DNA from 3 places in the Streptomyces sp. NPDC043876 genome. Region 2 is predicted to be linked to each of the others. Evidence: predicted binding sites of a transcription regulator. Region 2 holds the regulator's gene; each other region holds the start of a gene.
The links. The regulator HrcA, encoded in region 2, represses chaperone genes, less so after heat shock. The targets are predictions, from matches to a motif close to TTNGCACTCNGNNNNNCNGAGTGCNAA.
Positions count from the first base shown of each region.

Region 1: groL (chaperonin GroEL) is a predicted target of HrcA. The motif match lies at 7,435-7,461, and genes of this name have one in related genera.
Region 3: groES (co-chaperone GroES) is a predicted target of HrcA. The motif match lies at 2,612-2,638, and genes of this name have one in related genera.

Region 1 is NZ_JBWKDV010000001.1:948,970-958,957, reverse strand. Features, by position in the region: gene AC0693_RS04665 (ABC transporter substrate-binding protein) at 1-634, shown strand, start outside; gene AC0693_RS04660 (DUF3263 domain-containing protein) at 709-945, shown strand; gene otsB (trehalose-phosphatase) at 979-1,836, shown strand; gene AC0693_RS04650 (alpha,alpha-trehalose-phosphate synthase (UDP-forming)) at 2,187-3,614, opposite strand; gene AC0693_RS04645 (glucosyl-3-phosphoglycerate synthase) at 3,694-4,644, opposite strand; SAM riboswitch class I at 4,839-4,986, shown strand; gene thrC (threonine synthase) at 4,980-6,290, shown strand; gene AC0693_RS04635 (ubiquitin-like small modifier protein 1) at 6,323-6,598, shown strand; gene AC0693_RS04630 (cold-shock protein) at 6,993-7,199, shown strand; gene groL (chaperonin GroEL) at 7,592-9,214, shown strand.
Region 2 is NZ_JBWKDV010000002.1:450,670-460,657, forward strand. Features, by position in the region: gene lepA (translation elongation factor 4) at 1-1,610, shown strand, start outside; gene AC0693_RS07150 (AMP-dependent synthetase/ligase) at 1,876-3,765, shown strand; gene hemW (radical SAM family heme chaperone HemW) at 3,844-5,076, shown strand; gene AC0693_RS07160 (DUF3097 domain-containing protein) at 5,650-6,450, opposite strand; gene AC0693_RS07165 (MBL fold metallo-hydrolase) at 6,479-7,204, opposite strand; gene hrcA (heat-inducible transcriptional repressor HrcA) at 7,424-8,440, shown strand; gene dnaJ (molecular chaperone DnaJ) at 8,441-9,577, shown strand; gene AC0693_RS07180 (nitronate monooxygenase) at 9,690-9,988, shown strand, end outside.
Region 3 is NZ_JBWKDV010000001.1:603,951-613,938, forward strand. Features, by position in the region: gene AC0693_RS02945 (ester cyclase) at 1-278, shown strand, start outside; gene groL (chaperonin GroEL) at 392-2,023, opposite strand; gene groES (co-chaperone GroES) at 2,156-2,464, opposite strand; gene AC0693_RS02960 (FtsW/RodA/SpoVE family cell cycle protein) at 2,905-4,302, shown strand; gene AC0693_RS02965 (GNAT family N-acetyltransferase) at 4,308-5,105, opposite strand; gene AC0693_RS02970 (polysaccharide deacetylase family protein) at 5,141-6,031, opposite strand; gene AC0693_RS02975 (polysaccharide deacetylase family protein) at 6,028-6,978, opposite strand; gene AC0693_RS02980 (class I SAM-dependent methyltransferase) at 7,079-8,263, shown strand; gene AC0693_RS02985 (hypothetical protein) at 8,193-8,954, opposite strand; gene AC0693_RS02990 (hypothetical protein) at 9,060-9,359, opposite strand; gene tsaD (tRNA (adenosine(37)-N6)-threonylcarbamoyltransferase complex transferase subunit TsaD) at 9,356-9,988, opposite strand, start outside.

The DNA.
Region 1 (9,988 bases), on a different contig from region 2:
CGGATACACCGACAACGAGGAGTCCTACGCGCTGGACTCCCCGGACAACGTCAAGACCTTCGAGTACCTGCGCGACACCCTGGTCGGCGGTGGCCTGACCGGCCCCGTCGAGCCCGCCAAACTCGACCGGCAGGCCGCCTTCGACGGCTTCACGCGCGGCGAGGTCGGCATGCTCAACGGCCACCCCACGCTGATCAAGCAGGCCGCCGCGAAGGGCGTGAAGTTCGCCATGGTGCCGCTGCCGACCTCCGACGGCGCGGAGAAGCCCGGCATGGGCGTCGCCGACTGGGTCATGGCCTTCAAGAACGGCCACCGCAAGGAGGCCGGGAAGTTCCTCGACCACCTGTACTCCGCCCCGAACCAGACGGCCTTCACCAGCCGCTACGACCTGCTGCCGGTCACCACCAGCGGCTACCGGTCCATGGACGCGGCCACCGGCCCCGGCGCCACCCAGCTCAAGACCTTCCTCCAGGCGCTGCCCGGCTCGCGGCTCTACCCCGTCGGCAAGGAGTCCTGGGCGGCGGTGAGCGAGAACATCAAGCAGAACATCGGCAAGACCGTCCAGCCGGGCGGCCAGCCCGCCAAGACGCTGGAGGAGATCGGGCGCGCGGCGCGGGCCGCCGACGGGCGCTGACGCCGGCCGCCCGCCGCCCACCGGCGCCGTCCGCCCGCGCGGCCGGTGTCGGTGGCCGGAGTTAACCTGGCGGTATGACGGAGGGCGGGCGGTTGACGGAGACGGAAGCCGCCGTGCTCGCCTACGAAGGGCGCACCTGGCCCGGTCCCGGAGCCAAGGAGCGGGCCATACGGGAAGTCCTCGGGATGCCCCCGGTCCGCTACTACCAGCTGCTCAACGCGCTGATGGACGACCCCCGGGCGCTCGCCCACGCGCCCGGTACGGTCAACCGCCTGCGCAGGCTGCGCGAAGCGCAGCGGGCCCGGCGATAGCCCTCCCCGGGGGCGACCGTTAGGGTCGTAGGCATGGGGAGCCATCCGCACAGCGTGCCTGCCGACAGCCTGCCGATGCCCGTCACCGCCGCCGGACGCGAAGGGCTCGACGCCCTGCTGCGCAACCCGCGCCGGTCCGTCATCGCCCTCGATTTCGACGGCACCCTCGCCGAGATCGTGCCCGATCCCGACCAGGCGCGCGCCCACGCCGACGCCGTGCCCGCGCTGGCCGCGCTCGCGCCGCGCGTGGCGTCGGTGGCCGTGATCACCGGGCGGCCCGCCGGGGTCGCCGTCCGCTACGGGGGCTTCGCCGGGGTGCCGGGGCTGGAGCACCTGGTGGTCCTCGGGCACTACGGGGCCGAGCGCTGGGACGCGGTCACCGGGAGCGTCCACGCGCCCGCCGAGCATCCCGGGGTGGCGGCCGTACGGGCCGAGCTGCCGGGGTTCCTGGACGCGATCGGGGCCTGGCGCGGCACCTGGATCGAGGAGAAGGGGCGCGCGCTGGCGGTCCACACCCGGCGCGCCGAGGACCCGGCCGCGGCCTTCGAGGCGCTGCGGGAACCGCTGGCCGAGCTGGCCGCGCGGCACGGGCTGATGGTCGAGCCGGGGCGGGCGGTGCTGGAGCTGAGGCCGCCGGGGATGGACAAGGGGGTCGCCCTCACCGAGTACCTCGCGGAGACGGGGGCGGAGGCGGTGCTGTACGCCGGGGACGACCTGGGGGACCTGGCGGCGTTCGCCGCCGTGGAGAAGCTGCGGGCCGACGGTATTCCCGGGCTGCTGGTGTGCAGCGGCTCGGCCGAAGTCCCCGAACTGGCCGCCCGAGCCGACCTCACCCTCCCGGGCCCGCCCGAGGTAGCCGCCTTCCTCGCCACCCTGGCCACCGCCCTCTGACCCCGTCGGGGGTGCGCCTCAAACGCCGGCGAGGCTGGATTTCCCAGCCGTCCGGCGCTTGAGGACCCGCCGGAGGCAGCACAAGCCCGCGCGAGGCGGGACTTGTCAGCCGTCCGGCGTTTGAGGACCCGCCGGAGGCGACGCCGGCCCGCGCGGGCCGGATGACCGTCTGCGGCTCGGTGTGCCCTCCGGGGGCGCCTCAAACGCCGGCGGGGCTGGGGTTGGCTGCGCTGCGACCCCGGCTCGGGGCATTCCAGCCGTCCGGCGTTTGAGGACCCGCCGGAGGCAGCGCCAGCCCGTGCGGGGCAGGACTTCCGGCCGTCCGGCGGGGGCCGGGCCGGGTGGGGAGGTTAGGGGAGGGAGGCCAGCTGGGCTTCCAGCCAGGCCGCCGGGGGGAGCGCGGTCGCGGTCGCGGCCAGCCGCTTCGTGCGCTCCGCCCGCTCCCCCTCCGGCATGGACAGGGCCGCGTGCAGCGCAGCCGCCGTCTCCGTGACGTCGTACGGGTTCACCGTCACCGCATCCTCCCGCAGCTCCTCGTACGCCCCCGCCCCCGTCGACAGCACCAGCGCACACCCCGCCTCCGACACCACCGGGATCTCCTTCGCCACCAGGTTCATCCCGTCCCGCACGGGGTTGACCAGGGCCACGTCCGCCATCCGGTACGCCGCCAGCGAGCGCGCGAAGTCGTCCTCGACCGAGACCAGCACCGGCTGCCAGTCCGCCGTACCGAACTCCTCGTTGATCTCCGCCGCCAGCTCCCGCACGGACTGCGTGTACGCGCGGTACACCGCCAGGTCCTGGCGCGAGGGATAGGCGGACGCCAGGTGCACGACGCGCCCGCGCCACTCGGGCCGGGTGGTCAGCAGCTCCCGGTAGGCCAGCAGGCCGCGCAGGATGTTCTTGGAGAGCTCCGTCCGGTCCACCCGCACCACCGCCTTGCGCCCGGCGACCTCCGCCCGCAGCGCCGCCAGCTTGTCGTCGACCTCCGGCCGGTGCGCCAGCGCCCGCAGCTCGTCGCCGTCCACGCCCAGCGCGAAGACCCGTACCGCGGTGCTCCGGCGCGCCCACGCCCCGCGCCGCTCGTGCCCGATCACGTCGCCGTCCGCCGCGGCCACCCCCCGCGCGTCGTCCAGCGGCACCGCGCTCAGGAACGCGTCCGCCCAGGCCCGCGTGTGGAAACCGGCCACGTCCGCGCCGAGCATGCCCCAGAGCAGCTCCTCGCGGACGTACGAGGGCAGGATCCGCAGGTAGTCGGGGGAGGCCCACGGGGTGTGGGTGAAGTGCGCGATCAGCAGGTCCGGCCGCAGCTCCCGCAGCATGCCGGGCACCAGCGCCAGGTGGTAGTCCTGCACCAGGACCCGGGCCCCCGGCTCCGCCTCTGCGGCGAGCGCCTCCGCGAAGGCCCGGTTGTAGGTGGTGTACGACTCCCACGCCCGGTGGAAGGCGGCGTCGAAGACCGGCTCGCGCGGGACGTCGTAGAGGTGGTGGTGGGTGAACCAGAGGACCGAGTTCGCGATGGCGTTGTAGGCGTCGTCGTAGACGGCCGGATCGATGTCCAGCATCCGCACGCCCGGCTCGGCGACCCCCCGGCGGACCGCCTCGCGGTCCGCGTCGGAGAGCGCCGCGCAGATCCACAGGGCGTCCGGCTGCCGGGTGAGGGCGGCGGAGAGACCGGAGACGAGGCCGCCTCCGCCGCGCCGGGCGCTGAGGTTCCCTTCGGCGTCGAGGGCGTACGAGAGCGGGCCGCGGTTCGCGGCGACGAGTACCTGAGAGGCCATGCGGGCAACCTAGCCCGGGCGGGCCGGGCTCAAACCGTGAGCCCCGTCATGCCACCCCGCGCCCACCCGGCCGCACCCGTCAGGCCACCCGCCGGTGGGCGTACTCCTCCACCTCCAGCATCGGCGGCCGCTCCACCGTGTCCACCGGGTGGGTGCGCGGTTCGAAGCCGTCCGGGCCCCGCTCGAACTGGGTCAGTTCCGGCCGCACCAGGTGCCCGCGCGACAGGCGCAGCTGCGCGGTGCGGTAGATCGCGGCGGCCATCCGGCCCAGCGCCCGCCCGTCCTGGTGGCGGTGCAGCCGTACGCCGACGTCCACCTGCGCCAGCGCGTCCAGGCCCGCCGTGTGCAGCGCGTCCACCAGCAGGCCCAGCTCGACGCCGTAGCCGACGGGGAACGGCAGCCGCTCCAGCAGGGAGCGCCGTACGGCGTACTCGCCGCCCAGCGGCTGGACGAATCCGGCCAGCTGCGGCCAGTGCAGGTTCAGCAGCGGGCGGGCGACCAGCTCGGTGACCCGGCCGCCCTGCCCGGGCGCGTCGCCGAGCGGGCGGTCGTACATCGCCTTGACGAACTGCACGTCCGGTTCGGTCAGCAGCGGGCCGACGATCCCGGAGACGAAGGCGGCGGAGAAGTCGCGCAGGTCGGCGTCGACGAAACAGACGATGTCCCCGGTGGTGACCAGCAGCGAGCGCCACAGCACCTCGCCCTTGCCGGGCAGCGCCGGGACCCGCGGCAGGATGTCGTCGCGGTGCACCACGCGGGCGCCCGCGCGCCGCGCGACCTCGGAGGTCCGGTCGCTCGAACCGGAGTCGACGACGACGAGTTCGTCGACCAGCGGGACGGGCAGGCAGGTCATCAGGTCACGGCGGATGACCTCGACGATCGCGCCGACCGTCGCCTCTTCGTCGAGAGCGGGCAGGACGACGCTGACTGTGATGCCCGATGCCCGCTTGGCCGAGAGCAGCCGCTCCAGCGGTCGGTCGGTGGCGGACCAGGAGCGGGCCCCCAGCCAGCGCTCCACCTCTTCCAGCACCTTCAGCACTCCCTGATTCGGTGGTGACCCGGCCATCGTTATGGCCGAAATATGATCCATCTCGCGGTTTGGACGGCTGTCTCAACCATCCATGCCTTCGGTTACAGTCTTGAACAACGCGGAGGACCATCGCATGTCGGGGGTCCCCACGTACAAACGCACGGGTGCGCCGCCAAGGCGCGTTCGCGCCATACCGCTCATCCAGAGGGGCAGAGGGATACGGCCCGTTGAAGCCCCGGCAACCCTCCAGTCGGTCTCGCGCTCATGTACGCAGCGAGGTCCCCGGCTAGGGAAGGTGCCAAATCCGTCTCGTGGCGAAGTGCGCCACGGGGAAGATGAGGAGAAAGGGCCTCGCCGTCATGGCTGTACAGACTGACGTCACCTCTGCCGCGACCACCGTCGATCTCGGACCCGCCGCCGCGCTTTCCTGCCGCGAATGCGCCACCCGGTTCGAGCTCGGTCCCATTTTCGCCTGCGCCGAGTGTTTCGGCCCGCTGGAAGTGGCCTACGACCTTCCGGCCGGTGACCCCGAGGCGCTGCGCGCCGCGATCGAGGCCGGGCCGAACAACATCTGGCGCTACGCGCCGCTGCTGCCCGTCCCCGCCGACGTGGCCTCCAAGCCGAACCTGAACCCGGGCTTCACCAAGCTCGTGGACGCCGAGAACCTGGCCAAGGAGCTGGGCGTCACCGGCAAGCTCTACGTCAAGGACGACTCCGGCAACCCGACGCACTCCTTCAAGGACCGGGTCGTCGCGATCGCCGTCGAGGCGGCTCGCGCCTTCGGCTTCACCACGCTCTCCTGCTCCTCCACGGGCAACCTGGCCGGCGCCGTCGGCGCCGCCGCCGCCCGGGCCGGACTGCGCTCCTGCGTGTTCATCCCGCACGACCTGGAGCAGGGCAAGGTCGTCATGGCCGGCGTGTACGGCGGTGACCTGGTCGGCATCGAGGGCAACTACGACGACGTCAACCGGTTCTGCTCCGAACTGATCGGCGACCCGCTCGGCGAGGGCTGGGGCTTCGTCAACGTCAACCTGCGCCCGTACTACGGCGAGGGCTCCAAGACCCTGGCGTACGAGATCTGCGAGCAGCTCGGCTGGCAGCTGCCCGACCAGATCGTCATCCCGATCGCGTCCGGCTCGCAGCTCACGAAGATCGACAAGGGTCTCCAGGAGCTGATCAGGCTCGGCCTGGTCGAGGACAAGCCGTACAAGATCTTCGGCGCCCAGGCCGAGGGCTGCTCGCCCGTCTCGACCGCCTTCAAGGCCGGTCACGACGTGGTCCGCCCGCAGAAGCCGGACACCATCGCCAAGTCGCTCGCCATCGGCAACCCGGCGGACGGCCCCTACGTCCTGGACATCGCGCGCCGCACGGGCGGTTACGTCGAGGACGTGAACGACATGCAGGTCGTCGAGGCCATCAAGATCCTGGCGCAGACCGAGGGCATCTTCGCCGAGACCGCGGGCGGCGTGACCGTCGGCGTGACGAAGAAGCTCATCGAGAACGGGCAGCTCGACCCGGCGCTGACCACGGTGATCCTCAACACCGGCGACGGCCTGAAGACCCTGGAGGCGGTGGCCGACGACAGCGGCCAGACCGCCACCATCCGCCCCAGCCTGGACGCGTTCCGCGCCGCCGGCCTGGCCTGACCCTCCCCGACCCCCGGAAAGGCAGTAGCGCCATGAGCGTCAACGTCCGCATCCCCACCATCCTGCGCACCTACACCGGCGGCAAGGCCGAGGTCCCGGCCGACGGCGCGACCCTCAGCGAGGTCATCGACTCCCTGGAGCAGAGCCACCCGGGCATCGCCGCCCGCGTCCTCGACGACCAGGGCAAGCTGCGCCGCTTCGTGAACGTCTACGTGAACGACGACGACGTGCGCTTCGAGGGCGGGCTGCAGACGCCGACGCCGGACGGCGCGGGCGTCTCGATCATTCCCGCCGTCGCGGGCGGCTGATCCCCCGCGGCAGCGCTCCACCCCGAATTGCCCTCTCCGGTGAGAAACGGAGGGGGCAATTCTGCTTGGTTGGGCGCGGTAGAGTTGGGGAAGTCCCCACCGCTGTTCTTGCCCGCCGCATATGAACGGGCCGCGGAAGGGTTGACATTGAGTCAACATGCAAGCGCGCTATGAGGCCTTGGCGTCCTTTGTCCGGCCCGAGTTGCCCCGGAATACTCCTAATTTTCACCCTATTTCAAAGTTTTGGCGTGTCCAGAATTCTCGTCGGAATGACCTGTTGCAGACAGCAGCGGTGCGGATACATTCAGCCCCGGTCGAGGCGTTCCGGCGCAAGTTCTGACCCGGGTCCGCGAAGTGCGGTCCTGCGCAAGGGCCAGTAATAGGGGAGTTAGGCATGGCTCAGGGCACCGTCAAGTGGTTCAACGCGGAGAAGGGCTACGGCTTCATCGCGGTCGACGGTGGTGCGGATGTGTTCGTCCACTACAGCGCCATCCAGATGGACGGGTACCGCACCCTTGAAGAGGGTCAGCGGGTCGAGTTCGAGATCTCGCAGGGCCAGAAGGGTCCGCAGGCGGACATGGTCAAGCTCGCTGTCGGCTAGCCGGAGCGATCGACCACCGACAGACGAACACGAGGGGCCCGCATCCCGGGACTAGGGATGCGGGCCCCTCGTGCGTACGGGCTTCCGCGCCGGGGCGTGAGCGGCCGCCGGGGGGCCGCGGGCCTTGCGGCGCCTGGCCGGGGAGGGTGCGCGGGGCGCGCCGCGGGCCACGCCGTTCACCGGGTGTTCCCCCAAGCCGCTTGCACTCGGGGGTGCCGAGTGCTAATCATTGGCGTTAGCACTCTCCTAGTGAGAGTGCTACATAAACGAGGACCGGGTCAGTGAGGCCCGCAGGGTCCGGCGGGAAGAAACCGCCGGGCACGCAGGCCGTCCGTCGCGGGCGCGGGCGCGGTCCAGGAGCAATCCACCGCTGTCCGGGAGGACCACTTCAGATGGCCAAGATCATTGCGTTCAACGAGGAGGCCCGGCGCGGTCTCGAGCGAGGCATGAACCAGCTCGCCGACGCCGTCAAGGTCACCCTTGGCCCCAAGGGTCGCAACGTCGTCCTTGAGAAGAAGTGGGGCGCCCCCACGATCACCAACGATGGTGTCTCCATCGCCAAGGAGATCGAGCTCGAGGACCCGTACGAGAAGATCGGCGCAGAGCTGGTCAAGGAAGTCGCCAAGAAGACGGACGACGTCGCCGGCGACGGTACGACCACGGCCACCGTGCTGGCCCAGGCGCTCGTCCGCGAGGGCCTGCGCAACGTAGCCGCCGGTGCGAACCCGATGGCCCTCAAGCGCGGGATCGAGAAGGCCGTCGAGGCCGTCTCCGCCGCCCTGCTGGCCCAGGCCAAGGATGTCGAGACCAAGGAGCAGATCGCCTCCACGGCCTCCATCTCCGCCGCCGACACCCAGATCGGCGAGCTCATCGCCGAGGCGATGGACAAGGTCGGCAAGGAAGGCGTCATCACGGTCGAGGAGTCGCAGACCTTCGGCCTGGAGCTCGAGCTCACCGAGGGCATGCGCTTCGACAAGGGCTACATCTCGGCGTACTTCGCCACCGACATGGAGCGCATGGAGTCGTCCCTCGACGACCCGTACATCCTGATCGTCAACTCGAAGATCGGCTCGGTCAAGGACCTGCTGCCGCTCCTCGAGAAGGTCATGCAGTCCGGCAAGCCGCTGCTGATCATCGCCGAGGACGTCGAGGGCGAGGCCCTGTCGACCCTGGTGGTCAACAAGATCCGCGGCACCTTCAAGTCCGTCGCCGTCAAGGCCCCGGGCTTCGGTGACCGCCGCAAGGCCATGCTCGGTGACATCGCCATCCTCACGGGCGGCACCGTCATCTCCGAGGAGGTCGGCCTCAAGCTGGAGAACGCCGGTCTCGACCTGCTCGGCCGCGCCCGCAAGGTCGTCATCACCAAGGACGAGACCACGATCGTCGACGGCTCCGGCGACAGCGACCAGGTTCAGGGTCGCGTCAACCAGATCCGCGCCGAGATCGAGAACTCCGACTCGGACTACGACCGCGAGAAGCTCCAGGAGCGCCTCGCGAAGCTGGCCGGCGGCGTGGCCGTCATCAAGGCCGGCGCCGCGACGGAGGTTGAGCTCAAGGAGCGCAAGCACCGCATCGAGGACGCCGTCCGCAACGCCAAGGCGGCCGTCGAAGAGGGCATCGTCGCCGGTGGTGGCGTGGCGCTCCTCCAGGCCTCCTCGGTCTTCGACAAGCTGGAGCTCACCGGCGACGAGGCGACCGGCGCGAACGCCGTCAAGCTCGCGCTGGAGGCCCCGCTCAAGCAGATCGCCGTCAACGGTGGTCTCGAGGGTGGCGTCGTCGTCGAGAAGGTGCGCAACCTGCCGATCGGTCACGGCCTGAACGCCGCGACCGGCGAGTACGTCGACATGATCGCCGAGGGCATCATCGACCCGGCGAAGGTCACCCGCTCTGCCCTGCAGAACGCGGCGTCGATCGCGGCCCTCTTCCTCACCACCGAGGCCGTCATCGCCGACAAGCCCGAGAAGGCCGGTGCCCCCGCGGGCGGCGGCATGCCGGGCGGTGACATGGACTTCTGATCGACTGGGGCCGTCAGGCCCACGTTGATCGGCTGTCTGCAGCCGAAGGCGGCACCCCTGGGGGGTGCCGCCTTCGGGCGTTTTGGGGGGCGGCTTCGCCGCTGTTTGGCTAGGGCTTCGTGCGTCCGGGGTCGGGGTGGTTCCGGGGGCTGCCCGTCAGTTCAACTGTCTCTCCGGTGTGGGCCGTGCCCTCAAGGGCGCTCCTTCGTCGCGTCGCTGCGCGATGGCCTGCGGCCACCCTTGACCGCCCAGCCCACCCCGGAAAGCCAAGAACTGTCGGGCCGCCCCCGGGGGAGGCAGGGGGGAGGCTGCCCATTCCTGGCCGTCCGCGCCCGGCCGAAGGCCGAGTGGGGGCTCATGTGGCGCCCTTTGGGCGATAGGAACGCAGTCAATCGCTACGCGCTTCGCCGAGAGAGGCGTCTGCGGGTTGTTTTGGGCTGGTGAGGGGCGCGGCGGGGCTCAAAGCTCGGCCAGACGAGAGTCCACTCGGGTCAAGGAGCCGTCGACGCTCAACAGTCGCTCAAGATGCCCCTTTTACGGCTGTTTGATCTCCGCTTTTGGGGCGGCTGGGCATCAGATCTGGACCAACACCCATCTGACCGAAGTCTCAGCCCCACGCAGCTCGCTGACGCTTCTCTCGGAGGAGCGCGTAGCGATTAGGGGCGCTCTTTCCGCCCGAAGGGCGGGGCATCGGCCCCACTCGGCCTGCGGCCGGGCGCCGGACGGCAAGCAACGGGGACCCTCCCCCCTGCCTCCCCCCGGGGGCGGCCCGAC
Region 2 (9,988 bases):
AGGGCAGCACGCACATCCTGAACATGATCGACACCCCCGGTCACGTCGACTTCACCTACGAGGTCTCCCGCTCGCTGGCCGCCTGCGAGGGGACGATCCTCCTCGTGGACGCCGCCCAGGGCATCGAGGCGCAGACCCTCGCCAACCTGTACCTGGCGATGGAGAAGGACCTCGCGATCGTCCCGGTCCTGAACAAGATCGACCTGCCGGCCGCCCAGCCGGAGAAGTTCGCCGAGGAGCTCGCGAACCTGGTCGGCTGCCAGCCCGAGGACGTCCTGCGCGTCTCGGCGAAGACCGGTCTCGGCGTGGACGTGCTGCTCGACAAGATCGTCGCCACCGTTCCGGCCCCCGTCGGCCCCAAGGACGCCCCGGCCCGCGCGATGATCTTCGACTCGGTCTACGACTCGTACCGCGGCGTGGTCACGTACGTCCGTGTGGTCGACGGACAGCTCAACAAGCGCGAGCGCATCCGGATGATGTCCACCGGCGCCACCCACGAGCTGCTGGAGATCGGTGTCTCCTCCCCGGAGATGACCCCGGCCGACGGCATCGGCGTCGGCGAGGTGGGCTACATCATCACCGGCGTGAAGGACGTCCGTCAGTCCAAGGTCGGTGACACCATCACCAGCCTGCACAACGGCGCGACCGAGGCCCTGGGCGGCTACAAGGACCCGCGCCCGATGGTCTTCTCCGGCCTCTACCCGCTCGACGGTTCGGACTACCCGGACCTGCGCGAGGCCCTCGACAAGCTGCAGCTCAACGACGCCGCGCTGGTCTACGAGCCGGAGACCTCGGCGGCCCTCGGCTTCGGCTTCCGCGTCGGCTTCCTCGGCCTGCTCCACCTCGACGTGGTGCGCGAGCGCCTGGAGCGCGAGTTCGGCCTGGACCTGATCGCCACCGCGCCGAACGTGGTCTACCGGGTCGTCATGGAGGACGGCAAGGAAGTCACCGTCACCAACCCGAGCGAGTTCCCCGAGGGCAAGATCTCGGACGTGTACGAGCCGGTCGTCCGCGCCACCCTGCTCGCGCCCTCCGAGTTCATCGGCGCGATCATGGAGCTGTGCCAGCAGCGCCGCGGCACCCTCCTGGGGATGGACTACCTGTCCGAGGACCGCGTCGAGATCCGCTACACGCTGCCCCTCGCGGAGATCGTCTTCGACTTCTTCGACCAGTTGAAGTCCAAGACGCGCGGTTACGCCTCCCTCGACTACGAGCCCACCGGCGAGCAGGCCTCGGGCCTGGTCAAGGTCGACATCCTGCTGCACGGCGACAAGGTCGACGCCTTCTCCGCCGTCACGCACAAGGACGCCGCCTACGCCTACGGCGTGCGCTTGGTCGCCAAGCTGCGCGAGCTCATCCCGCGGCAGGCCTTCGAGATCCCGATCCAGGCCGCCATCGGTTCCCGGGTCATCGCCCGCGAGACGATTCGCGCCATCCGCAAGGACGTCCTCGCCAAGTGCTACGGCGGTGACATCTCCCGTAAGCGGAAGCTGCTGGAGAAGCAGAAGGAAGGCAAGAAGCGGATGAAGATGGTCGGCTCCGTGGAGGTCCCCCAGGAGGCCTTCATCGCCGTGCTGTCCAGCGACGAGTCCGGCGGCAAGAAGAAGTAGCCGCAGGCCGGAACGTGCCCCGCGGCGTGCCGGGGGAGGGCCGGGACGCGGCCCCGCCCCCCGCCGCCCCGCGTCACCGGAACGGGTCCCCGCGCACACGCGCGGGGGCCCGTTTCGTTATGAACCGGCCGCCTGCCGACCCTTACGCGTGGGTGGGGCGGCCATCTACTCTGATCACTGCTCGTTGGTTACTCGCCAGTCACAAGAAACCCGCCAGTCCCCACGTCTTCACGCCCTAGCCGCGTGGACCGGTCCGGAGGATGTCGTGAGCGACACACAGACCATGATCGAGAACCGCCCGCCCACCGTGGCGGCCCTCTTCCTTGAGCGCGTCGCCGCGACTCCGAACGGCGAGGCCTACCGCTACCCGGTCATCGCCGCCCCCGGCCAGGGCCCGGACGAGTGGAAGTCGCTCAGCTGGGGCCAGGCGGCCGAACGGGTCTTCGCCATCGCCGCGGGCCTCGTCACCCTCGGGGTGCGGCCCGAGGAGCGCGTCGCCCTCGCCTCCAGCACCCGCGTCGAGTGGATCCTCGCCGACCTCGGCGTCATGTGCGCCGGAGCCGCGACCACCACCATCTACCCCAGCACCAACGGCGAGGAGTCGGCGTTCATCCTGGCCGACTCCGACAGCCGGGTGCTGATCGCCGAGGACGCCGCCCAGCTCGCCAAGGCCCGCGCGCACCGCGCCGACCTGCCGAGCCTGGCGCACGTCATCGTGCTGAACGCCGCCGACGCGATCGCGGCCGACGGGGACCCGGACGGCTGGGTGCTCTCCCTCGCCGACCTCGAAGCGCGCGGCGCCGAGCACCTCGCCAAGCACCCCGAGGCCGTCCGCGAGCGGATCGCGGCGATCACCGCCGACCAGCTCGCCACCCTCATCTACACCTCGGGCACCACGGGCCGCCCCAAGGGCGTGCGGCTGCCGCACGACAACTGGTCGTACATGGCCAAGGCCACCGTGGCCACCGGCATGATCTCCGCGGACGACGTCCAGTACCTGTGGCTGCCGCTCGCGCACGTCTTCGGCAAGGTGCTGACCTCGGGCCAGATCGAGGTCGGGCACGTCACCGCCGTCGACGGCCGGATCGACAAGATCATCGAGAACCTGCCGATCGTCCAGCCCACCTACATGGCGGCCGTCCCCCGCATCTTCGAGAAGGTGTACAACGGGGTCGCGGCCAAGGCCAGGGCCGGCGGCGGTGCCAAGTACAAGATCTTCAAGTGGTCGGTCGCCGTGGCCCGCGAATACGCCAAGGTCACCCAGGACAACTTCCGCCGCACCGGCCACGCCAAGGCCCCCCTCGCCCTCACCGCCAAGCACCGGGTCGCCGACGCGCTCGTCTACGCCAAGCTCCGCGACGCCTTCGGCGGCCACCTGCGCGCCGCCGTCTCCGGCTCCGCGGCCCTCGCCCCCGAGATCGCCTACTTCTTCTCCGGCGCCGGCATCAACATCCTGGAGGGCTACGGCCTGACGGAGTCCAGCGCTGCCAGCTTCGTCAACCCCGGCGAGGCCTACCGCACCGGCACCGTCGGCAAGCCGCTCCCCGGCACCGAGGTCCGCATCGCCGACGACGGCGAGATCCTGCTGCGCGGCCCCGGGATCATGGAGGGCTACCACAACCAGCCCGAGAAGACCGCCGAGGTCCTCGAAGCGGACGGCTGGCTGCACACCGGCGACATCGGCGAGCTGTCCGCGGACGGCTACCTGCGCATCACCGACCGCAAGAAGGACCTGATCAAGACCTCGGGCGGCAAGTACGTCGCTCCCGCCGAGGTCGAGGGCCGCTTCAAGGCGATCTGCCCCTACGTCTCCAACATCGTCGTCCACGGCGCCGACCGGAACTTCTGCTCCGCGCTCATCGCCCTCGACGGCCCCGCCATCCTCGGCTGGGCCGCCGAGAACGGGCTGGAGGGCAAGACGTACGCCGAAGTCGTCGCCGCGCCCGAGACCAACCGGCTGGTGGAGACGTACGTACAGACCCTCAACGAGGGCCTCCAGCGCTGGCAGACGGTCAAGACCTTCCGGCTCCTGCCGCGCGACCTCGACGTCGAGCACGGCGACCTCACGCCCAGCCTCAAGCTGAAGCGGCCGGTCGTCGAGCGCGAGTTCAAGGCGCTCATCGACGAGATGTACGCGGGCGCGAACGAGGCCTGACGGGCCCCGGACCGGGCCGTCCCGCACGCAGCGCCGACCGCGGCGGGCGTGCGGGGCGGCGTGCGGGACAATGGGGGCATGCCTTCCGCCCTCCCCGACGGGGAACCCATGCCCGAAGACGGCTCGCTGCCGTCGCACGCCCTGGCGGGTGCGGCGGACCGGCCGCTCGGGTTCTACCTGCACGTCCCGTACTGCGCCACGCGCTGCGGCTACTGCGACTTCAACACCTACACCGCCACCGAGCTGCGCGGCACCGGCGGGGTCCTCGCCTCCCGCGAGAACTACGCCGACACCCTCATCGACGAGGTGCGCCTCGCCCGCAAGGTGCTCGGCGACGACCCGCGGGCCGTCCGCACGGTCTTCGTCGGCGGCGGTACGCCCACGCTCCTGCCGGCCGCCGACCTGGTCCGGATGCTCGCGGCGATCCGGGACGAGTTCGGCCTGGCCGAGGACGCCGAGATCACCACCGAGGCCAATCCGGATTCGGTCGATGCGGCGTACCTGGCCGAACTGCGGGCCGGCGGCTTCAACCGCGTCTCCTTCGGCATGCAGAGCGCCAAGCAGCACGTCCTGAAGGTGCTGGACCGCACGCACACCCCCGGGCGCCCCGAGGCGTGCGTCGCGGAGGCGCGGGCGGCGGGCTTCGAGCACGTCAACCTCGACCTGATCTACGGCACCCCCGGGGAGTCCGACGACGACTGGCGGGCCACGCTCGCCGCCGCGCTCGGCGCCGGTCCCGACCACATCAGCGCCTACGCCCTAATCGTCGAGGAGGGCACGCAGCTGGCCCGCCGGATCCGCCGGGGCGAGGTCCCGATGACCGACGACGACGTGCACGCCGACCGCTACCTGATCGCGGACGCCGTCATGGCGGAGGCCGGCTACCACTGGTACGAGGTGTCGAACTGGGCCACCACCGAGGCCGGGCGCTGCCTGCACAACGAGCTGTACTGGCGCGGGGCCGACTGGTGGGGCGCGGGGCCGGGGGCGCACTCGCACGTGGGCGGGGTGCGGTGGTGGAACGTGAAGCATCCGGGGGCGTACGCGGCCGCGCTGGCCGCGGGGCGGTCGCCCGGGGCGGGGCGGGAGCGGCTCTCCGACGAGGACCGGCGGGTCGAGCGGATCCTGCTGGAGCTGCGGCTGGTGGGGGGCGTGCCGCTGTCCCTGCTGGCCGCGGCCGGGCGCGCCGCGGCGGGGCGGGCGCTGGCGGACGGGCTCCTGGAGCCCGTGCCCTTCGGCGAGGGCCGGGCCGTCCTCACCCTCCGCGGGCGGCTCCTGGCCGACGCGGTGGTCCGCGACCTGGTCGACTGACGGGCCGGGCTCGGCCTCCCGGGCCCGGGCTCACGGGCCTGGCCCGCCAGCCCGCTGGCCCCTCGGCGTCCCTCCGGGCTTCGCCCCGTCCGCGCCCGCATCTGTGGCGCTGAGCCCGGCCAAATCCAGCCCCGTCGGCGTTTGAGGCGCCCCCGGAGGGTCCACGAGCCGCACCCGGCGTCCAGCCTGGGTCGCGGGCCGGGCCCGCTGCCCCCCGCGCTCCTCCGGGCTTCGCCCGGCTGCCCCTCCGCGTCCCTCCGGGCTTCGCCCGGCTGGCGCCCGTATCCCTGGGGGCGCTTAGCCCGCCAAATCCAGCCCCGCCGGCGTTTGAGGCGCCCCCGGAGGGCCCACCAGCCGCACACGGCGTCCAACCCTGGGTCGCGGGGCAGGTGCCGCTCCGTCTGCCCTCCGGGGGCGCCTCAAACGCCGGCGAGGCTGGATCGCACGCGAGCGAGGCTGGGTCGCACGTAAGCGAGGCTGGGTCGCACGCGAGTGAGGCTGGATTGCGCGGCCTCGAACGTCCGCGAGGCGGGTTTCGGCACCGGACCGGGCCGCGACCTGGGCCGCGCGGGGTCAGGGGGCCGTGACGAAGTCGATCAGTTCTTCCACGCGGCCCAGGAGGGCCGGTTCCAGGTCCTGGTAGGTGTGGACGCGGGAGAGGATGTGCTGCCAGGCGGCGCCCGTGTTCTCGGGCCAGCCCAGGGCGCGGCAGATGCCCGTCTTCCAGTCCTGGCCCCGGGGGACCACCGGCCAGGCCGGGATGGACAGGGCGGACGGTTTGACCGCTTGCCAGACGTCGACGTACGGGTGGCCCGCGACCAGGACGTCCGGCGAGGTCACCGCGGCCGCGATGCGCGACTCCTTCGAGCCGGGCACCAGGTGGTCGACCAGGACGCCGAGGCGGGCGTCCGGCCCCGGGGCGAACTCCGCCACGATCGCCGGGAGGTCGTCGATGCCCTCCAGGTACTCCACCACCACGCCCTCGATGCGCAGGTCGTCGCCCCACACCCGCTCGACCAGTTCGGCGTCGTGGCGCCCCTCGACGTAGATCCGGCCCGCCCGTGCCACCCGCGCCCGCGCCCCCGGGACCGCGATCGACCCCGACGCCGTGCGCGCGGGGGCCGCCGGGGCCCGGGAAGGGCGCACCAGGGTCACCACGGCCCCCTCCAGCAGGAAGCCGCGCGGTTCCATGGGGAACACCCGCCGCTTGCCGAAACGGTCCTCCAGGGTCACCGTGCCCGCCTCGCAGCCGACCACGGCGCCGCAGAAGCCCGTACCGGCCTCCTCGACCACCAGGTCCGGGTCCGCGGGGACCTCCGGGACGGGGCGGGGGCGCTTCCACGCGGGGGTCAGGTCGGGCGAGTACTCACGCATCCGGCCGACGCTAGGAGGCCCGGCGCCCTCACGCACGCGACACGCCGAACCGCCGGGCCAGTGTGTCGCGTTGCGCACGCACGAAGCCCGCGTCGACCACCGCGCCGTGACCGGGTACGTACAGCGCGTCGTCCCCGCCCAGCGAGAGCAGCCGGTCCAGGGCCGCGGGCCACTGCCCCGGCACCGCGTCGGGCCCGGCCTGGGGTTCACCGGACTCCTCGACCAGGTCCCCGCAGAAGACCACCTGCCGCTCGCCCGGCACGCACACCGCCAGATCGTGCCCGCTGTGCCCGGGCCCGACGTTGGCCAGCAGCACCTGCACCCCGCCCAGCTCCAGGGTCCACTCGCCCGACACCAGGTGCCGCGGGAGCACCAGCGCCCGCGCCGCCTCGACGGCCTCGGCCCGCGCCAGCCCCTGGCGCACCGCGTCCTCGCACAGCTCCTCGCGCCCCGTGTCCAGCAACGCGTCCAGCCCCACCGCGCCGAACACCTCGGCCTCCGGGAACGCCGCCGAGCCCAGCACGTGATCGAAATGGGCGTGCGTGAATGCGAGATGCGTCACCCGGCGGCCCGTCATCCGCTCCGCCGCCGCCCGCAGCCCGGCCCCCTCCGGCAGCGAGGATCCTGGGTCGATCAGCAGGACCGCGTCATCGCCCACCACCAGCCCCGCGGTGCAGTCCCACACCGGCAGCCGCAGCCGTCCGGACCTCGCCGTCAGCCGTTCCCACCCCGCGTCTTCCCAACCGATGTCCATGCCGCGACGCTAGTCGAGCGGCCGCTCCCCGCGCGGTACCTTTGCGGGCCGCGAGGGGCGGCCCTTGCTATCGCCGTACGTACCCGCCGTACACTGACCGGGGGATCTCTGGCACTCGCCGTCCGCGAGTGCCAGCGGCACTCACCACGAGAACCCGGTGACCAGCCCGTCCGGGCAGGGGCAGTACGGCAACAGGCATCACAGACGGAGGTGTGCGCGATGCTCAGCGAACGCAGACTCGAAGTGCTGCGCGCCATCGTCCAGGACTACGTCGGGACGGAGGAGCCGGTCGGCTCCAAGGCGCTCACCGAGCGGCACCGGCTCGGCGTCTCGCCCGCCACCGTGCGCAACGACATGGCCGTGCTGGAGGAAGAGGGTTACATCGCCCAGCCCCACACCAGCGCGGGGCGCATCCCCACGGACAAGGGCTACCGCCTCTTCGTCGACAAGCTGGCGGGCGTCAAACCCCTGTCCAGCCCCGAGCGGCGGGCCATCCAGAACTTCCTCGACGGCGCCGTCGACCTCGACGACGTGGTCGGCCGCACGGTGCGGCTGCTCGCGCAGCTCACCCGGCAGGTCGCCGTCGTCCAGTACCCGAGCCTGACCCGCTCCACCGTCCGGCACGTCGAGCTCCTCTCGCTGGCCCCGGCCCGCCTGATGCTCGTCCTGATCACGGACACCGGCCGGGTCGAGCAGCGGCTCGTCGACTGCCTGACGCCCTTCGGGGAGACCTCGCTCGCGGACCTGCGGGCGCGGCTCAACAGCCGGATCGTCGGCCGCCGGTTCACCGACGTGCCGCCGCTGGTGCAGGACCTTCCCGAGTCCTTCGAGACCGAGGACCGGGCGACGGTCTCCACCGTCCTCGCGACCCTCCTCGAATGCCTCGTGGAGGACGCCGAAGAACGGCTGATGATCGGCGGAACCGCCAATCTCACCCGCTTCGGCCACGATTTCCCCCTGACGATCAGGCCGGTGCTCGAAGCGCTGGAGGAGCAGGTCGTGCTCCTCAAGCTGCTGGGCGAGGCCAACGAGTCGGGAATGGCCGTACGGATCGGGCACGAGAACGCCTACGAGGGGCTGAACTCCACGTCGGTCGTCTCGGTCGGTTACGGTTCGGGCGGCGAAGCAGTCGCCAAACTCGGCGTGGTCGGACCGACCCGCATGGACTACCCCGGAACGATGGGAGCGGTACGCGCAGTGGCACGTTACGTCGGACAGATCCTGGCGGAGTCGTAAGTGGCCACGGACTACTACGCCGTACTCGGCGTGCGCCGCGACGCTTCCCAGGACGAGATCAAGAAGGCCTTCCGGCGCCTCGCGCGTGAACTCCACCCGGACGTGAATCCGGACCCGAAGACGCAGGAGCGCTTCAAGGAGATCAACGCGGCCTACGAGGTGCTCTCGGACCCGCAGAAGAAGCAGGTCTACGACCTCGGCGGCGACCCGCTGTCCAACTCGGGCGGCGGCGGCGCGGGCGGGTTCGGAGCCGGGGGCTTCGGCAACTTCTCGGACATCATGGACGCCTTCTTCGGCCAGGCCTCGCAGCGCGGACCGCGCTCGCGGACCCGCCGCGGCCAGGACGCCATGATCCGCCTCGACCTGGAACTCGACGAGGCGGCCTTCGGGACGACCAAGGACATCCAGGTCGACACGGCCGTCGTCTGCACCACCTGCTCCGGTGAGGGCGCCGCTCCCGGCACCTCGGCGCAGACGTGCGACATGTGCCGCGGCCGCGGCGAGGTCTCGCAGGTCACCCGGTCCTTCCTGGGCCAGGTCATGACCTCGCGCCCCTGCCCGCAGTGCCAGGGCTTCGGCACCGTGGTCCCCACCCCGTGCCCCGAGTGCGCGGGCGACGGCCGGGTCCGCTCCCGCCGCACCCTCACGGTCAAGATCCCGGCCGGCGTCGAGAACGGCACCCGCATCCAGCTCGCGGGCGAGGGCGAGGTCGGCCCCGGCGGCGGCCCCGCCGGCGACCTCTACGTCGAGATCCACGAGCTGCCGCACAGCACCTTCCAGCGGCGCGGCGACGACCTGCACTGCACGGTCACCATCCCGATGACGGCGGCTTCCCTGGGCACGAAGTGCCCGCTGGAGACCCTGGACGGCATGGAAGAGGTGGACGTCCGCCCCGGCACCCAGTCGGGCCAGTCCATCCCGCTCCACGGCCGCGGCGTCACGCACCTGCGCGGCGGCGGCCGGGGCGACCTGATCGTCCACGTCGAGGTCATGACCCCGAACAAGCTGGACGCGCAGCAGGAGGACCTGCTGCGCCAGCTGGCCAAGTTGCGCGGCGAGGAACGGCCCACCGGCCAGTTCCAGCCCGGGCAGCAGGGCCTCTTCAGCCGCCTGAAGGACGCGTTCAACGGGCGCTGACCACCCCGCCTGAGGGCGCCCCGCGCGGGCGCCCCGCGGGCCGGGCAACCGGACTGCGCCGGGCGCCTCGCGTGATTCGGTCTGGTGCGGGGGACATGGCACGATGCTGGGCATGTCCTCCGCACCGAACGGTCTTCACCAGTACCCGATCGTGCAGGCCCCGATGGCGGGCGGCGGATCCTGTCCGCCGCTGGCCGCCGCCGTGAGCGAGGCGGGCGGGCTGGGCTTCCTGGCCGGCGGCTACAAAACGGCCGACGGCATGTACCAGGAGATCAAACGGCTGCGCGGGCTGACCCGCCGCCCCTTCGGCGTCAACCTCTTCGTGCCGCAGACCGCCTCGGCCGCCTCGGCCGACCCCGCCGCCATCGAGGCCTACCGGGGGCAGCTCGCCGGAGAGGCGAGCTGGTACGA
Region 3 (9,988 bases), on a different contig from region 2:
GGGGCAACGGCCGCGAGGGCATGCGGCGCACGATCGGCATGTGGCGCGATGCCTTCGACTTCACTTTCGACATCACGCGCCAGGTCGCCGAAGGGGACTGCGTCACCACGCTGTGGGACTGGAAGGGCACGCACAAGGGCGAGTTCATGGGCCTCGCGCCGACCGGCAGGGCCGTCGCCATGTCGGGCTGCACGACCGTCCGGATCGAGAACGGGCAGATCGCGGAAGACTGGTGGTACTACGACGCACCGGGCCTGATGCGCAGCATGGGCAGCTGAGCCGCGGCAGACGGACCGCGGCAGACGAAGAGGGCCCCCGTCCCAGTGGAACGGGGGCCCTCTCTCGCTACTGCCGGCAGTACCGACGCCGGCTCAGCACGTCACCGACGAGGTCAGTGGCTGTGGCCGTGGCCACCGTGGCCGTGACCGGCGTCGCCCTCGTCCTCGGCCGGCTTCTCGACGACCAGGGTCTCGGTCGTGAGCAGCAGGGAGGCGATGGAGGCGGCGTTCTCCAGAGCGGAACGGGTGACCTTGACCGGGTCGATGACGCCGGCCTTGACCAGGTCGCCGTACTCGCCAGTCGCGGCGTTGAAGCCCTGGCCCTTGTCGAGCTCGGCGACCTTCGCGGTGATCACGTAGCCCTCCAGGCCCGCGTTCTCCGCGATCCAGCGCAGCGGCTCGACGGCGGCGCGGCGCACGACCGCGACACCGGTGGCCTCGTCGCCGGAGAGGCCGAGGTTGCCCTCCAGGACCTTGACGGCGTGGACGAGCGCGGAGCCACCGCCGGAGACGATGCCCTCCTCGACCGCGGCGCGGGTCGCCGAGATGGCGTCCTCGAGGCGGTGCTTCTTCTCCTTCAGCTCCACCTCGGTGGCGGCGCCGACCTTGATGACGCAGACGCCGCCGGCGAGCTTCGCCAGGCGCTCCTGCAGCTTCTCGCGGTCCCAGTCCGAGTCCGTGGACTCGATCTCGGCCTTGATCTGGTTGACGCGGCCGACGACGTCGTCGTGGCTGCCGCCACCGTCGACGATGACCGTGTCGTCCTTGGTGATCGTCACGCGGCGCGCGGTGCCGAGGACGTCCAGACCGGCCTGGTCGAGCTTGAGGCCGACCTCTTCGGCGATGACGGTGGCGCCGGTGAGGGCGGCCATGTCCTGGAGCATCGCCTTGCGGCGGTCACCGAAGCCGGGGGCCTTGACGGCCACGGCGTTGAAGGTGCCACGGATCTTGTTCACGACGAGGGTGGAGAGCGCCTCGCCCTCGACGTCCTCGGCGATGATCAGCAGCGGCTTGGAGGCGCCCGCCTGGATGACCTTCTCCAGCAGCGGCAGCAGGTCCTGGATGGACGAGATCTTGCCCTGGTTGATGAGGATGTAGGGGTCCTCGAGGACGGCCTCCATGCGCTCCTGGTCGGAGACCATGTACGGCGAGAGGTAGCCCTTGTCGAAGGCCATGCCCTCGGTGAACTCCAGCTCCAGGCCGAAGGTGTTGGACTCCTCGACGGTGATGACACCGTCCTTGCCGACCTTGTCCATCGCCTCGGCGATCAGCTCGCCGACCTGGGTGTCCTGCGCGGAGAGCGCGGCCACGGCGGCGATGTCGGACTTGTCCTCGATCGGACGGGCGGTCTCCAGCAGCTCGGCCGAGACGGCCTTGACCGCCGCGTCGATGCCCTTCTTCAGGGCGGCCGGGGAGGCGCCGGCGGCGACGTTGCGCAGGCCCTCGCGGACCAGCGCCTGGGCCAGCACGGTGGCGGTGGTGGTGCCGTCACCCGCGATGTCGTTGGTCTTGGTCGCCACCTCCTTCACGAGCTGGGCGCCCAGGTTCTCGTACGGGTCGTCGAGCTCGACCTCGCGCGCGATGGTGACACCGTCGTTGGTGATGGTGGGGGCGCCGAACTTCTTGTCGATGACGACGTTGCGGCCCTTGGGGCCGATCGTCACCTTGACCGTGTCGGCAAGCTTGTTGACGCCGCGCTCCAGAGCGCGACGGGCGTCCTCGTCAAACTTAAGAATCTTCGGCATGGGAGCGGTACAGCCCTCTCGTTGCGATCCCCGGCCGCTCACCGCGACCGCCTGAACGAACTACGCCCCTCGCCGCCCGGCATCAGCAGGGGTGACCAGGGGCGCAGCTCACAGCAAAACTGGTGAAGTGTCTTACTTCTCGACGATCGCGAGCACGTCGCGGGCCGAGAGGACGAGGTATTCCTCGCCGTTGTACTTCACTTCGGTGCCGCCGTACTTGCTGTACAGGACGACGTCGCCGACGGAGACGTCCAGCGGCAGGCGCTGGCCGTCCTCGAAGCGACCCGGACCCACAGCGAGGACGACGCCCTCCTGGGGCTTCTCCTTCGCGGTGTCCGGGATGACCAGGCCGGAGGCCGTGGTCTGCTCGGCGTCGAGCGGCTGGACCACGATGCGGTCCTCAAGCGGCTTGATGGCAACCTTGGAGCTGGTGGTCGTCACGTTCCGGTCTCCCCCTTCGGAGATCTCACGGGGTTAACTGTTTTGGGGTGGCGACCAGGTGGTTCCGTCGTCGCGGGTGCCGGACCTGCCTGTCGCTGTGTTGGCACTCACCAGTGGCGAGTGCCAGGCCCGAGACTATTCCGGCGATTAGCACTCGGTCAAGCGGAGTGCCAATTCTGGGTCCGGCGTCGCGTCGGATCCGGGGCCGGGGCGGGTCACGTGTGGGGCGCGACACTGCTCACCGAGGGGCTCGCAGGCAACCACGGGGGCGCGGTACACGTCGTAGACGATATGAAGATAAAGCGCCTCAATGCCGAGCAGACAGGACCCGGGGCCGCCGCGGGCCCGAGCGTACCGGGTGCCGCTGCCTCGTCACCGGGGGCGCGGACGCCCGGTTCCGCCGCGGCCGGCCCGCGGTGCACCGACGGTGGCGGCGTGCCGTGCGCGGCCTGAGCGCGCGCACGTCGACCTCGGGCGCCCGTCGCCGTACGGAGGCGCTGCTGCTGGGCCTGGTCGTCGTCATCACGGTCGCCGGGCACGCCAGTGCGGGACTCGCGCTGAACGACCGGCTGCCCGACAACCTCACGGGTTTCACGGTCAGCATGACGCTGCTGTCGCTGGTGGGACACCTGGGCGTGCGCCGGTTCGCGGCGTACGCGGATCCGCTGATCCTGCCGCTGGCGATGCTGCTGACGGGGCTCGGGCTGGTGCTGCTGCACCGGCTGGACCAGTCGTACATCGAGCGGTACAACTCCCCGGCGGTGGCGCCGGGGCAGCTGATGTGGTCGGTGGTGGGCGTCGCGGCCGCGCTGGCGGTGGTGGCGCTGCTGCGCGACCACCGGCTGCTCCAGCGGTTCATCTACATCACGATGGTCGTCTCGCTGGTGCTGCTGATCGCGCCCGCGTTCTTCGGCGCGGACAAGTACGGCGCCAAGCGGTGGATCAACCTCTTCGGGCTGTCGCTCCAGCCGGGCGAGTTCGTGAAGATCATGATCGCGGTCTTCTTCGCGGGCTACCTGGTCCTGCACCGCGACACCCTGGCCCTGGCGGGCCGCAAGTTCCTCGGCATGCGGCTGCCGCCGATGCGCCAGCTCGGCCCGATCATCACGGTGTGGCTGGTCTCGCTGATGGTGCTCGTCTTCGAGCGCGACCTCGGCACCTCGCTGATCTTCTTCGGGGTGTTCGTGGTGATGCTCTACGTCGCCACCGAGCGCACCAGCTGGATCGTGTGCGGCGGGATCATGGCCGCCCTCGGCGCCTTCGTCGTCGGCTCGACCGAGCCGCACGTCAAGGGGCGCGTCGCCGCCTGGCTGGACCCGCTGTCGTACTACCAGAACCCGCGGCCGCCGGGCATCACCTCCGACCAGTCGGCGCAGGCGCTGTTCAGCTTCGGCACCGGCGGGGTCACCGGCACCGGGCTCGGCATGGGCCACCCGGAACTGATCAGCTTCGCGGGGCGCAGCGACTTCATCCTGACCACGGTCGGCGAGGAGCTGGGCCTGGCCGGGGTGATGGCCGTGCTGCTGCTGTACGCGCTGCTGGCCCAGCGGGGGCTGCGGATGGCGCTCGGGGCCCGGGACCCCTTCGGCAAGCTGCTGGCGGTCGGCCTGGCGTCGGCCCTCGCGCTCCAGGTGTTCGTGGTCGCGGGCGGGGTGACCGGGCTGATCCCGCTCACCGGAAAGGCGCTGCCGTTCCTGGCGAGCGGCGGTTCGTCCCTGCTGGCCAACTGGGTCATGATCGGGCTGCTGATCCGGATCAGCGACAGCGCGGAGCGCCAGCGGGAGGCGGATTCCCTGCCGGTGTCGGAGCCGCCGGCCACGCTGGCGGCGGTGGCGTAGGCGTCCTAGAGGCTCTGGTCGCGCTCGAAGACGTGCACCCGGCCGACGGGGGCGAAGCCGCGGCGCTCGTACCAGTGGCGGGGCCAGTCGGCCTCGTCGGCGGTGAGGAAGCGCGTGGTGCAGCCCGCCGCGGCGGCGGCGCGCAGGCCCGCGGCCAGGACGGCGTCGCCGTAGCCGCGGCCCAGCTGGTCCGCGGCGGTCATCAGGTCCTCGATCTGGGCCGTGCCGGAGGCCGGGTCGAGGTAGAGGTCGGCCCAGGCCGCGACGTCCCCTCCGGGGGTACGGGCGCCCAGGAAGCGCACGGTCTCGGCGCCCCGCAGGCGGGCCCGGCGGCGGTCCACGAGCTGGCGCAGGACCTCGTCCCCGACGTCCGGCAGGAAGCCGCGCCAGCGGCGGGCCAGCGGCTCGCGGAAGGCGGCCGCCTCCACCTCCCCGGCGGCGGGCTCCCCGGGGCCCGCGGCGGGCGGCGGCGGACCGGTGTGCCGCAGGACGACCAGGGGCAGGTGGGCGTACCCGGCGCGGACCATGGACGGCGCGCAGGCGGCTCCGCCCTCGTCGTCGAGGACGCTGACCAGCCGGAACGGCAGGTGTCCCAGCGCCGCGTCCGCGATGCCCGCCAGCTCCGCCGGGTCCACGGCCGCGGGGTCGTCGATGACGACCTGGTTGTCGGCCCGGGAGGCGTGGAAGGTGTCGTCCAGCGCCGCGAACCCGCCGGGCACCGCGACCGTGCGCTCGGCCTGGCGCCGCGCGAAGCCGGAGAGGAAGGCGGTGATCCGGCGCATGCCGGGGTCCGGTGCGTGCATGCCCGCACCCTAACCAGCCGCCGTCGAGGAGCTGACTAGAGGTAGTCCTCCAACCGCCCGATCTTGTAGCCCTGTTCCTGGATGCGCTGGAGCATCCGGGTGGTCATCTCGATCTCGGTGGAGCCCTTCAGCTCCGCGGGGCCGCGGAAGTGGGCCAGGATGATGTCACCCGGCTTCAGGGCGCTGCCTTCCGCGTACTGGAAGTTGTTGATCTGCATCGAGGCCCGCCACAGCACCGCGTAGGAGAGCCCGCACTCGGAGGCGGCCCGCAGGGTGTCGTCGTTGTAGTTGCCGTACGGCGGGCGGAAGAGCGGCGGCTTCGCGCCGAACCGCTTCTCCAGGCGTTCCTGCTGGCCGCATATCTCCTTCTTCTGCGCCGCGAAGGACAGCGTGCGCAGGTTCGGATGGGTCAGCGTGTGGTTGTTGACCGTGCTGTGCGAGCCGTTGTCGCGCAGCGACTGGAAGTGGCCGTAGTCCGACGAGGCGATGTTGTCGGTCAGGAACATGCTGATCGGCAGCTTGAGGTCGGCCGCCATCTTCAGGAACTCGGGGTTCTTCTCCGCGCCGTCGTCGAAGGTCAGGAAGACCGTCTTCTCGCCGGCGGGCACGGGTATTCGGTCCACCACGGGTATCCGGCCCGGCGCCGCCTTCGGGAGCTGCGGCTTCTGCGCGGGCTTCGCGGCGAACTCCAGCGGCTTGGCGAGGCCCCACCGCCGGTGGGCGTCGTTCGCGGCGGGGCTCGGCGGGGCGGCGCTCGCGGACGGCGCGGGGGACGGCGTACCGCTCGCCGCCGCCCCCTGCGACGCTTCCGTGGTCTTGCGGCCGAGCCGTTCGATCGGGTCCACGCTGTTCCCGCACCCCGAAAGGGACAGCGCGAGCGCGCCGGCCGCCAGCGTTCCGGCCGTCAACCGGCGCGCGATGCTCACAAGTAGTCCTCCAGGCGGGCCACGGCGTATCCCTTCGCCGTGACGGTCTTCATCACTTGTCGGATCATGTCAGGCATGGTGCCCTTCCAGTCCTCCCGGCCCCGGAAATGGGTGAGGATGATGTCGCCCGGGTGCAGGTCCTGGTCGTACTCGCGCCAGTCCATCTTGTCCGTGAACGCCTCGGCGTTCCAGATCGGGACGGCCTTGACCCCGCACGACTTGGCCGCGCGCAGCGTGTCCTCGTTGTAGTTGCCGTAGGGCGGCCGGAAGAGCTTCGGGCGCTTGCCGAACTCCTTCTCGATGGTGTCCTGCATCCCGCAGATCTCCTGGCGCTGCTTCTCGTAGGAGAGGGCGGGCAGGTAGCGGTGGTTGAGCGTGTGGTTGTTGATGCCCACGCCCAGGGACTGCATCTGCTTGAAGTACGCGTAGTTGTCGCGCACCAGGTAGTCGCTGAGGAACGCCGTGTACGGGATCTTCAGCTCCTGCATCATCTTCAGGAACTCGGGGTCCTTCTCCGCACCGTCGTCGATCGTCAGGAAGACGACCTTGTCCTCGGTGGGCACGGTCGTGAAGACCGGCGGGAGGCCCTCGCCGTCCTCCACCTCGAAGCCCTTGCGGAAGGTGATCTCCGGCTTGGTCTTCGGCGCCGGGGGCGCGGCCAGCGGCGCAGCGGCCAGGCCCCACTTCTTGGCGGCCAGCGCCCGGGCCCGCTGGAGCTGCTCGGCGGTGACCGCGGGGCCGCCCCGGGCGCCGGATGCGCCGTTCTGGCCGGACTCCGCCGTCTTCGCCTTCTTGTCCTTCACCGCGGGGGCGGATTCCGTGGAGCCGCAGGCCGACCCCAGGGCGGCGACCAGCAGCGCGGCCAGCGCCACCCCGTACCGGCCGCGGGGACCCGCGGCGCGGCGACCGATACGCGCGTTATCTTCCTTTTTTCCTACTAGCTGCATAGCAGCGCATCCTGGCACCCGGGCCCCGCGCGCCCCCGGCGACACCGCGACCGGCGCCGGACGATCCATCGAGTGGCCCACACTGTCCGACAATGAAGCGGTGAACCCCGAAGACCTCGCCGCCCTGCTCGCCCCCGAGGGGCAGGCCCTGCTCGACTCGCTGCACGACTACGACCCGGCCCGGGAGATCGCGGTGGCCACCCGGCTGCGCCGCGAGCACCCCGCCGAGCTGGTCTCCGCCGCCCTCGGGCAGGCCCGGCTGCGCCAGCGCGCGGTGGTGAAGTTCGGCGCCGAGGACGCGTACCGCATGTACTTCACGCCGGGCGGCGGCGAGATGGCCACCCGGGCCTCCGTGGCGGAGTACCGCGCCGAGCGGATCGCCGCGCTCGGCGTACGGTCGGTCGCCGACCTGTGCTGCGGCATCGGCGGGGACGCGCTGGCCCTGGCCCGTGCCGGGATCCGGGTGCTCGCCGTGGACCGGGACCCGCTGACCGTCGCCGTGGCCCGCGCGAACGCGGCGGCGCTGGGGCTGGCGGACCTGATCGAGGTCGTGGAGGCCGACGTCACCGAGGTCGACACCGCCGGCTACGACGCCGTCTTCCTCGACCCGGCGCGGCGCGGCGGACGCGGGCGGATCTTCGACCCCGAGGGGTACTCGCCGCCGCTCTCCTGGGCCGTCGGGACCGCCCGGGCAGCGAAGTACGCGGCCATCAAGATCGCCCCGGGGATCCCGCACGAGGCGGTCCCCGCCGAGGCCGAGGCGGAGTGGATCTCCGACGGCGGCGACGTGAAGGAGGCCGTGCTCTGGTTCGGCACCTCGCCGGGCGCCGTCCGCGCCACCCTGCTCCCCGGCCCGCGCACCCTGCGCACCGAGGATCCGCTGCCGGACCCCGAGGCCGGACCGGTGGGGCGCTACCTCTACGAGCCGGACGGGGCGGTCATCCGTGCCCACCTCGTCGCGGAGGTCGCCGAGCAGCTGGGCGGGCGGCTGATCGACCCCACCATCGCCTACATCACCGCGGACGAGCTGCACGCGACGCCGTACGCGACCGCGTACGAGATCACCGACGTGCTGCCCTTCGGCCTCAAGAAGCTCAAGACGCTGCTGCGCGAGCGCGGGGTGGGCGTCCTGACCGTCAAGAAGCGCGGCTCGGCGATCGAACCGGAGGAACTGCGCCGCAAGGTCAAACCGCAGGGACCGAACTCGGCGACGGTCATCCTGACCCGAGTGGCGGGCGCTCCTGCGATGCTGATCGGCGCTCCTGCGCGGGCAACCGAGCGGTGACGGTCGCGGCCCCGGCGGCGGGCTCCCCGGCGCCGGGCTCCCCGGCCACGGGCGCGGCCGCGGAGTCGGCCGCCGGCGGGACGGGCCGGAAGGCGCGCAGCGCCCAGCGGTAGTGCGCGGCCGCCTTCCCGGCGCCCAGCAGCCCGGTGATCCACAGGATCATCCCGAGGCCCATGAAATAGGCCACCTCGCCGTACGTGTCCGCGCCGGGCCGTGCTCCGCCCGCGCTCCCGAAGGTCACCCACAGCCCGAGCGCGCACAGGACGAACGAGGACATCAGCCAGACCAGGCTCCGCCCCGGCATGCGCAGCCTGCGGTCGTTCACCGGATCGCGGTCCGACTCCGCCCACGCGCACAGCAGTTGGCGGACGCGGCGGTCCCGTTTGACGCCCCACACGAACCAGAACCCGGCCGGTACGAGCACCCCGGCGCCCAGCACCAGGAAGACCGCGCCGACCAACGCCTCGACCAGGACGCCCTCTTCGAAGGCCATCAGGGCCATCCCGACGAAGGACCAGCCGAGGGCGAAGACGGCGCTGACCGCCCAGAGCAGCAGCAGCCGCCCCGTGCCCAGGCTGAGCCGCTCCAACTCGCCCAGGAAACGGGCCCGGTCGGCCCGGACGGCGGTCTGGTCCAGCCATGCACGCAGGTGCACGGGCGGCGGCGAGGGCGGCAGGTCGGGGCGGGGCATGCGCATGACCATAGCGGCACTCCGGAACGCTCCGAGCCCGGACGTGCCGCCGCGTTCGCGGCCGGCCGCGGGCCGGTAGCGGGCCGACCGCAGGCCGGCCGTGCGTCAGCCGCCGGTCAGCTCGACGGACTCGAAGCGCCACCGGTGCACCGGCCGGGCGATCAGGTCGGCGCGGGGCTCGGGCAGTTCGGGCAGCGCGTCCGCGCCCGTGCCCGCGCTGCCGTCCGCCGCCTCCGGCCCGGTCTGCCACCAGGTGATGACCAGGACCCGGTCCTGCGCCGCCCGGAACACCTCGCGCCGCACCGGTTCGCGCGCGAGCACCTGCGAACGGGCCCACTCCAGCAGCTCGCCGCCCCGGCCGTCGGCGGCCCGGGCCTCCCACATGACGGCGACGGTGGTGCTCATGAGTACAGGTTGTCCTTGCTCAGCTCGTGCACGTGATCGTGGTCGTGCGCGTGCCCGTGCGGCTGCCCGTGGTCGTGGCCGTGCGCGTGCTCCCCGTCGTGGGACGCCCCCGGCACGTGCGGCTCGGTCACCGGCAGGGAGGAGTCCGCCGACAGGTCCCAGTCCGAGGCCGGCCGGTTCCGCTTGACCATCTCCGCGCCCAGCGCCGCCACCATCGCGCCGTTGTCGGTGCACAGCTTGGGACGCGGCACGCGCAGCACGATGCCCGCGTCGTCGCAGCGCTCCTGCGCCAGGGACCGCAGCCGCGAGTTCGCCGCGACGCCGCCGCCGATCATCAGGTGGTCGACGCCCTCGTCCTTGCACGCGCGGATCGCCTTGCGCGTCAGCACGTCCACCACGGCCTCCTGGAAGGACGCGGCCACGTCGCGCACCGGCACCTCCTCGCCGGCCTTCCGCTTCGCCTCGATCCAGCGCGCCACCGCGGTCTTCAGCCCGGAGAAGGAGAAGTCGTACGCCGCGTCGCGCGGCCCGGTCAGCCCGCGCGGGAAGTTGATCGCCTTCGGGTCGCCCTCGCGCGCGAGCCGGTCGATGACCGGGCCGCCCGGGAAGCCGAGCTGGAGCACCCGCGC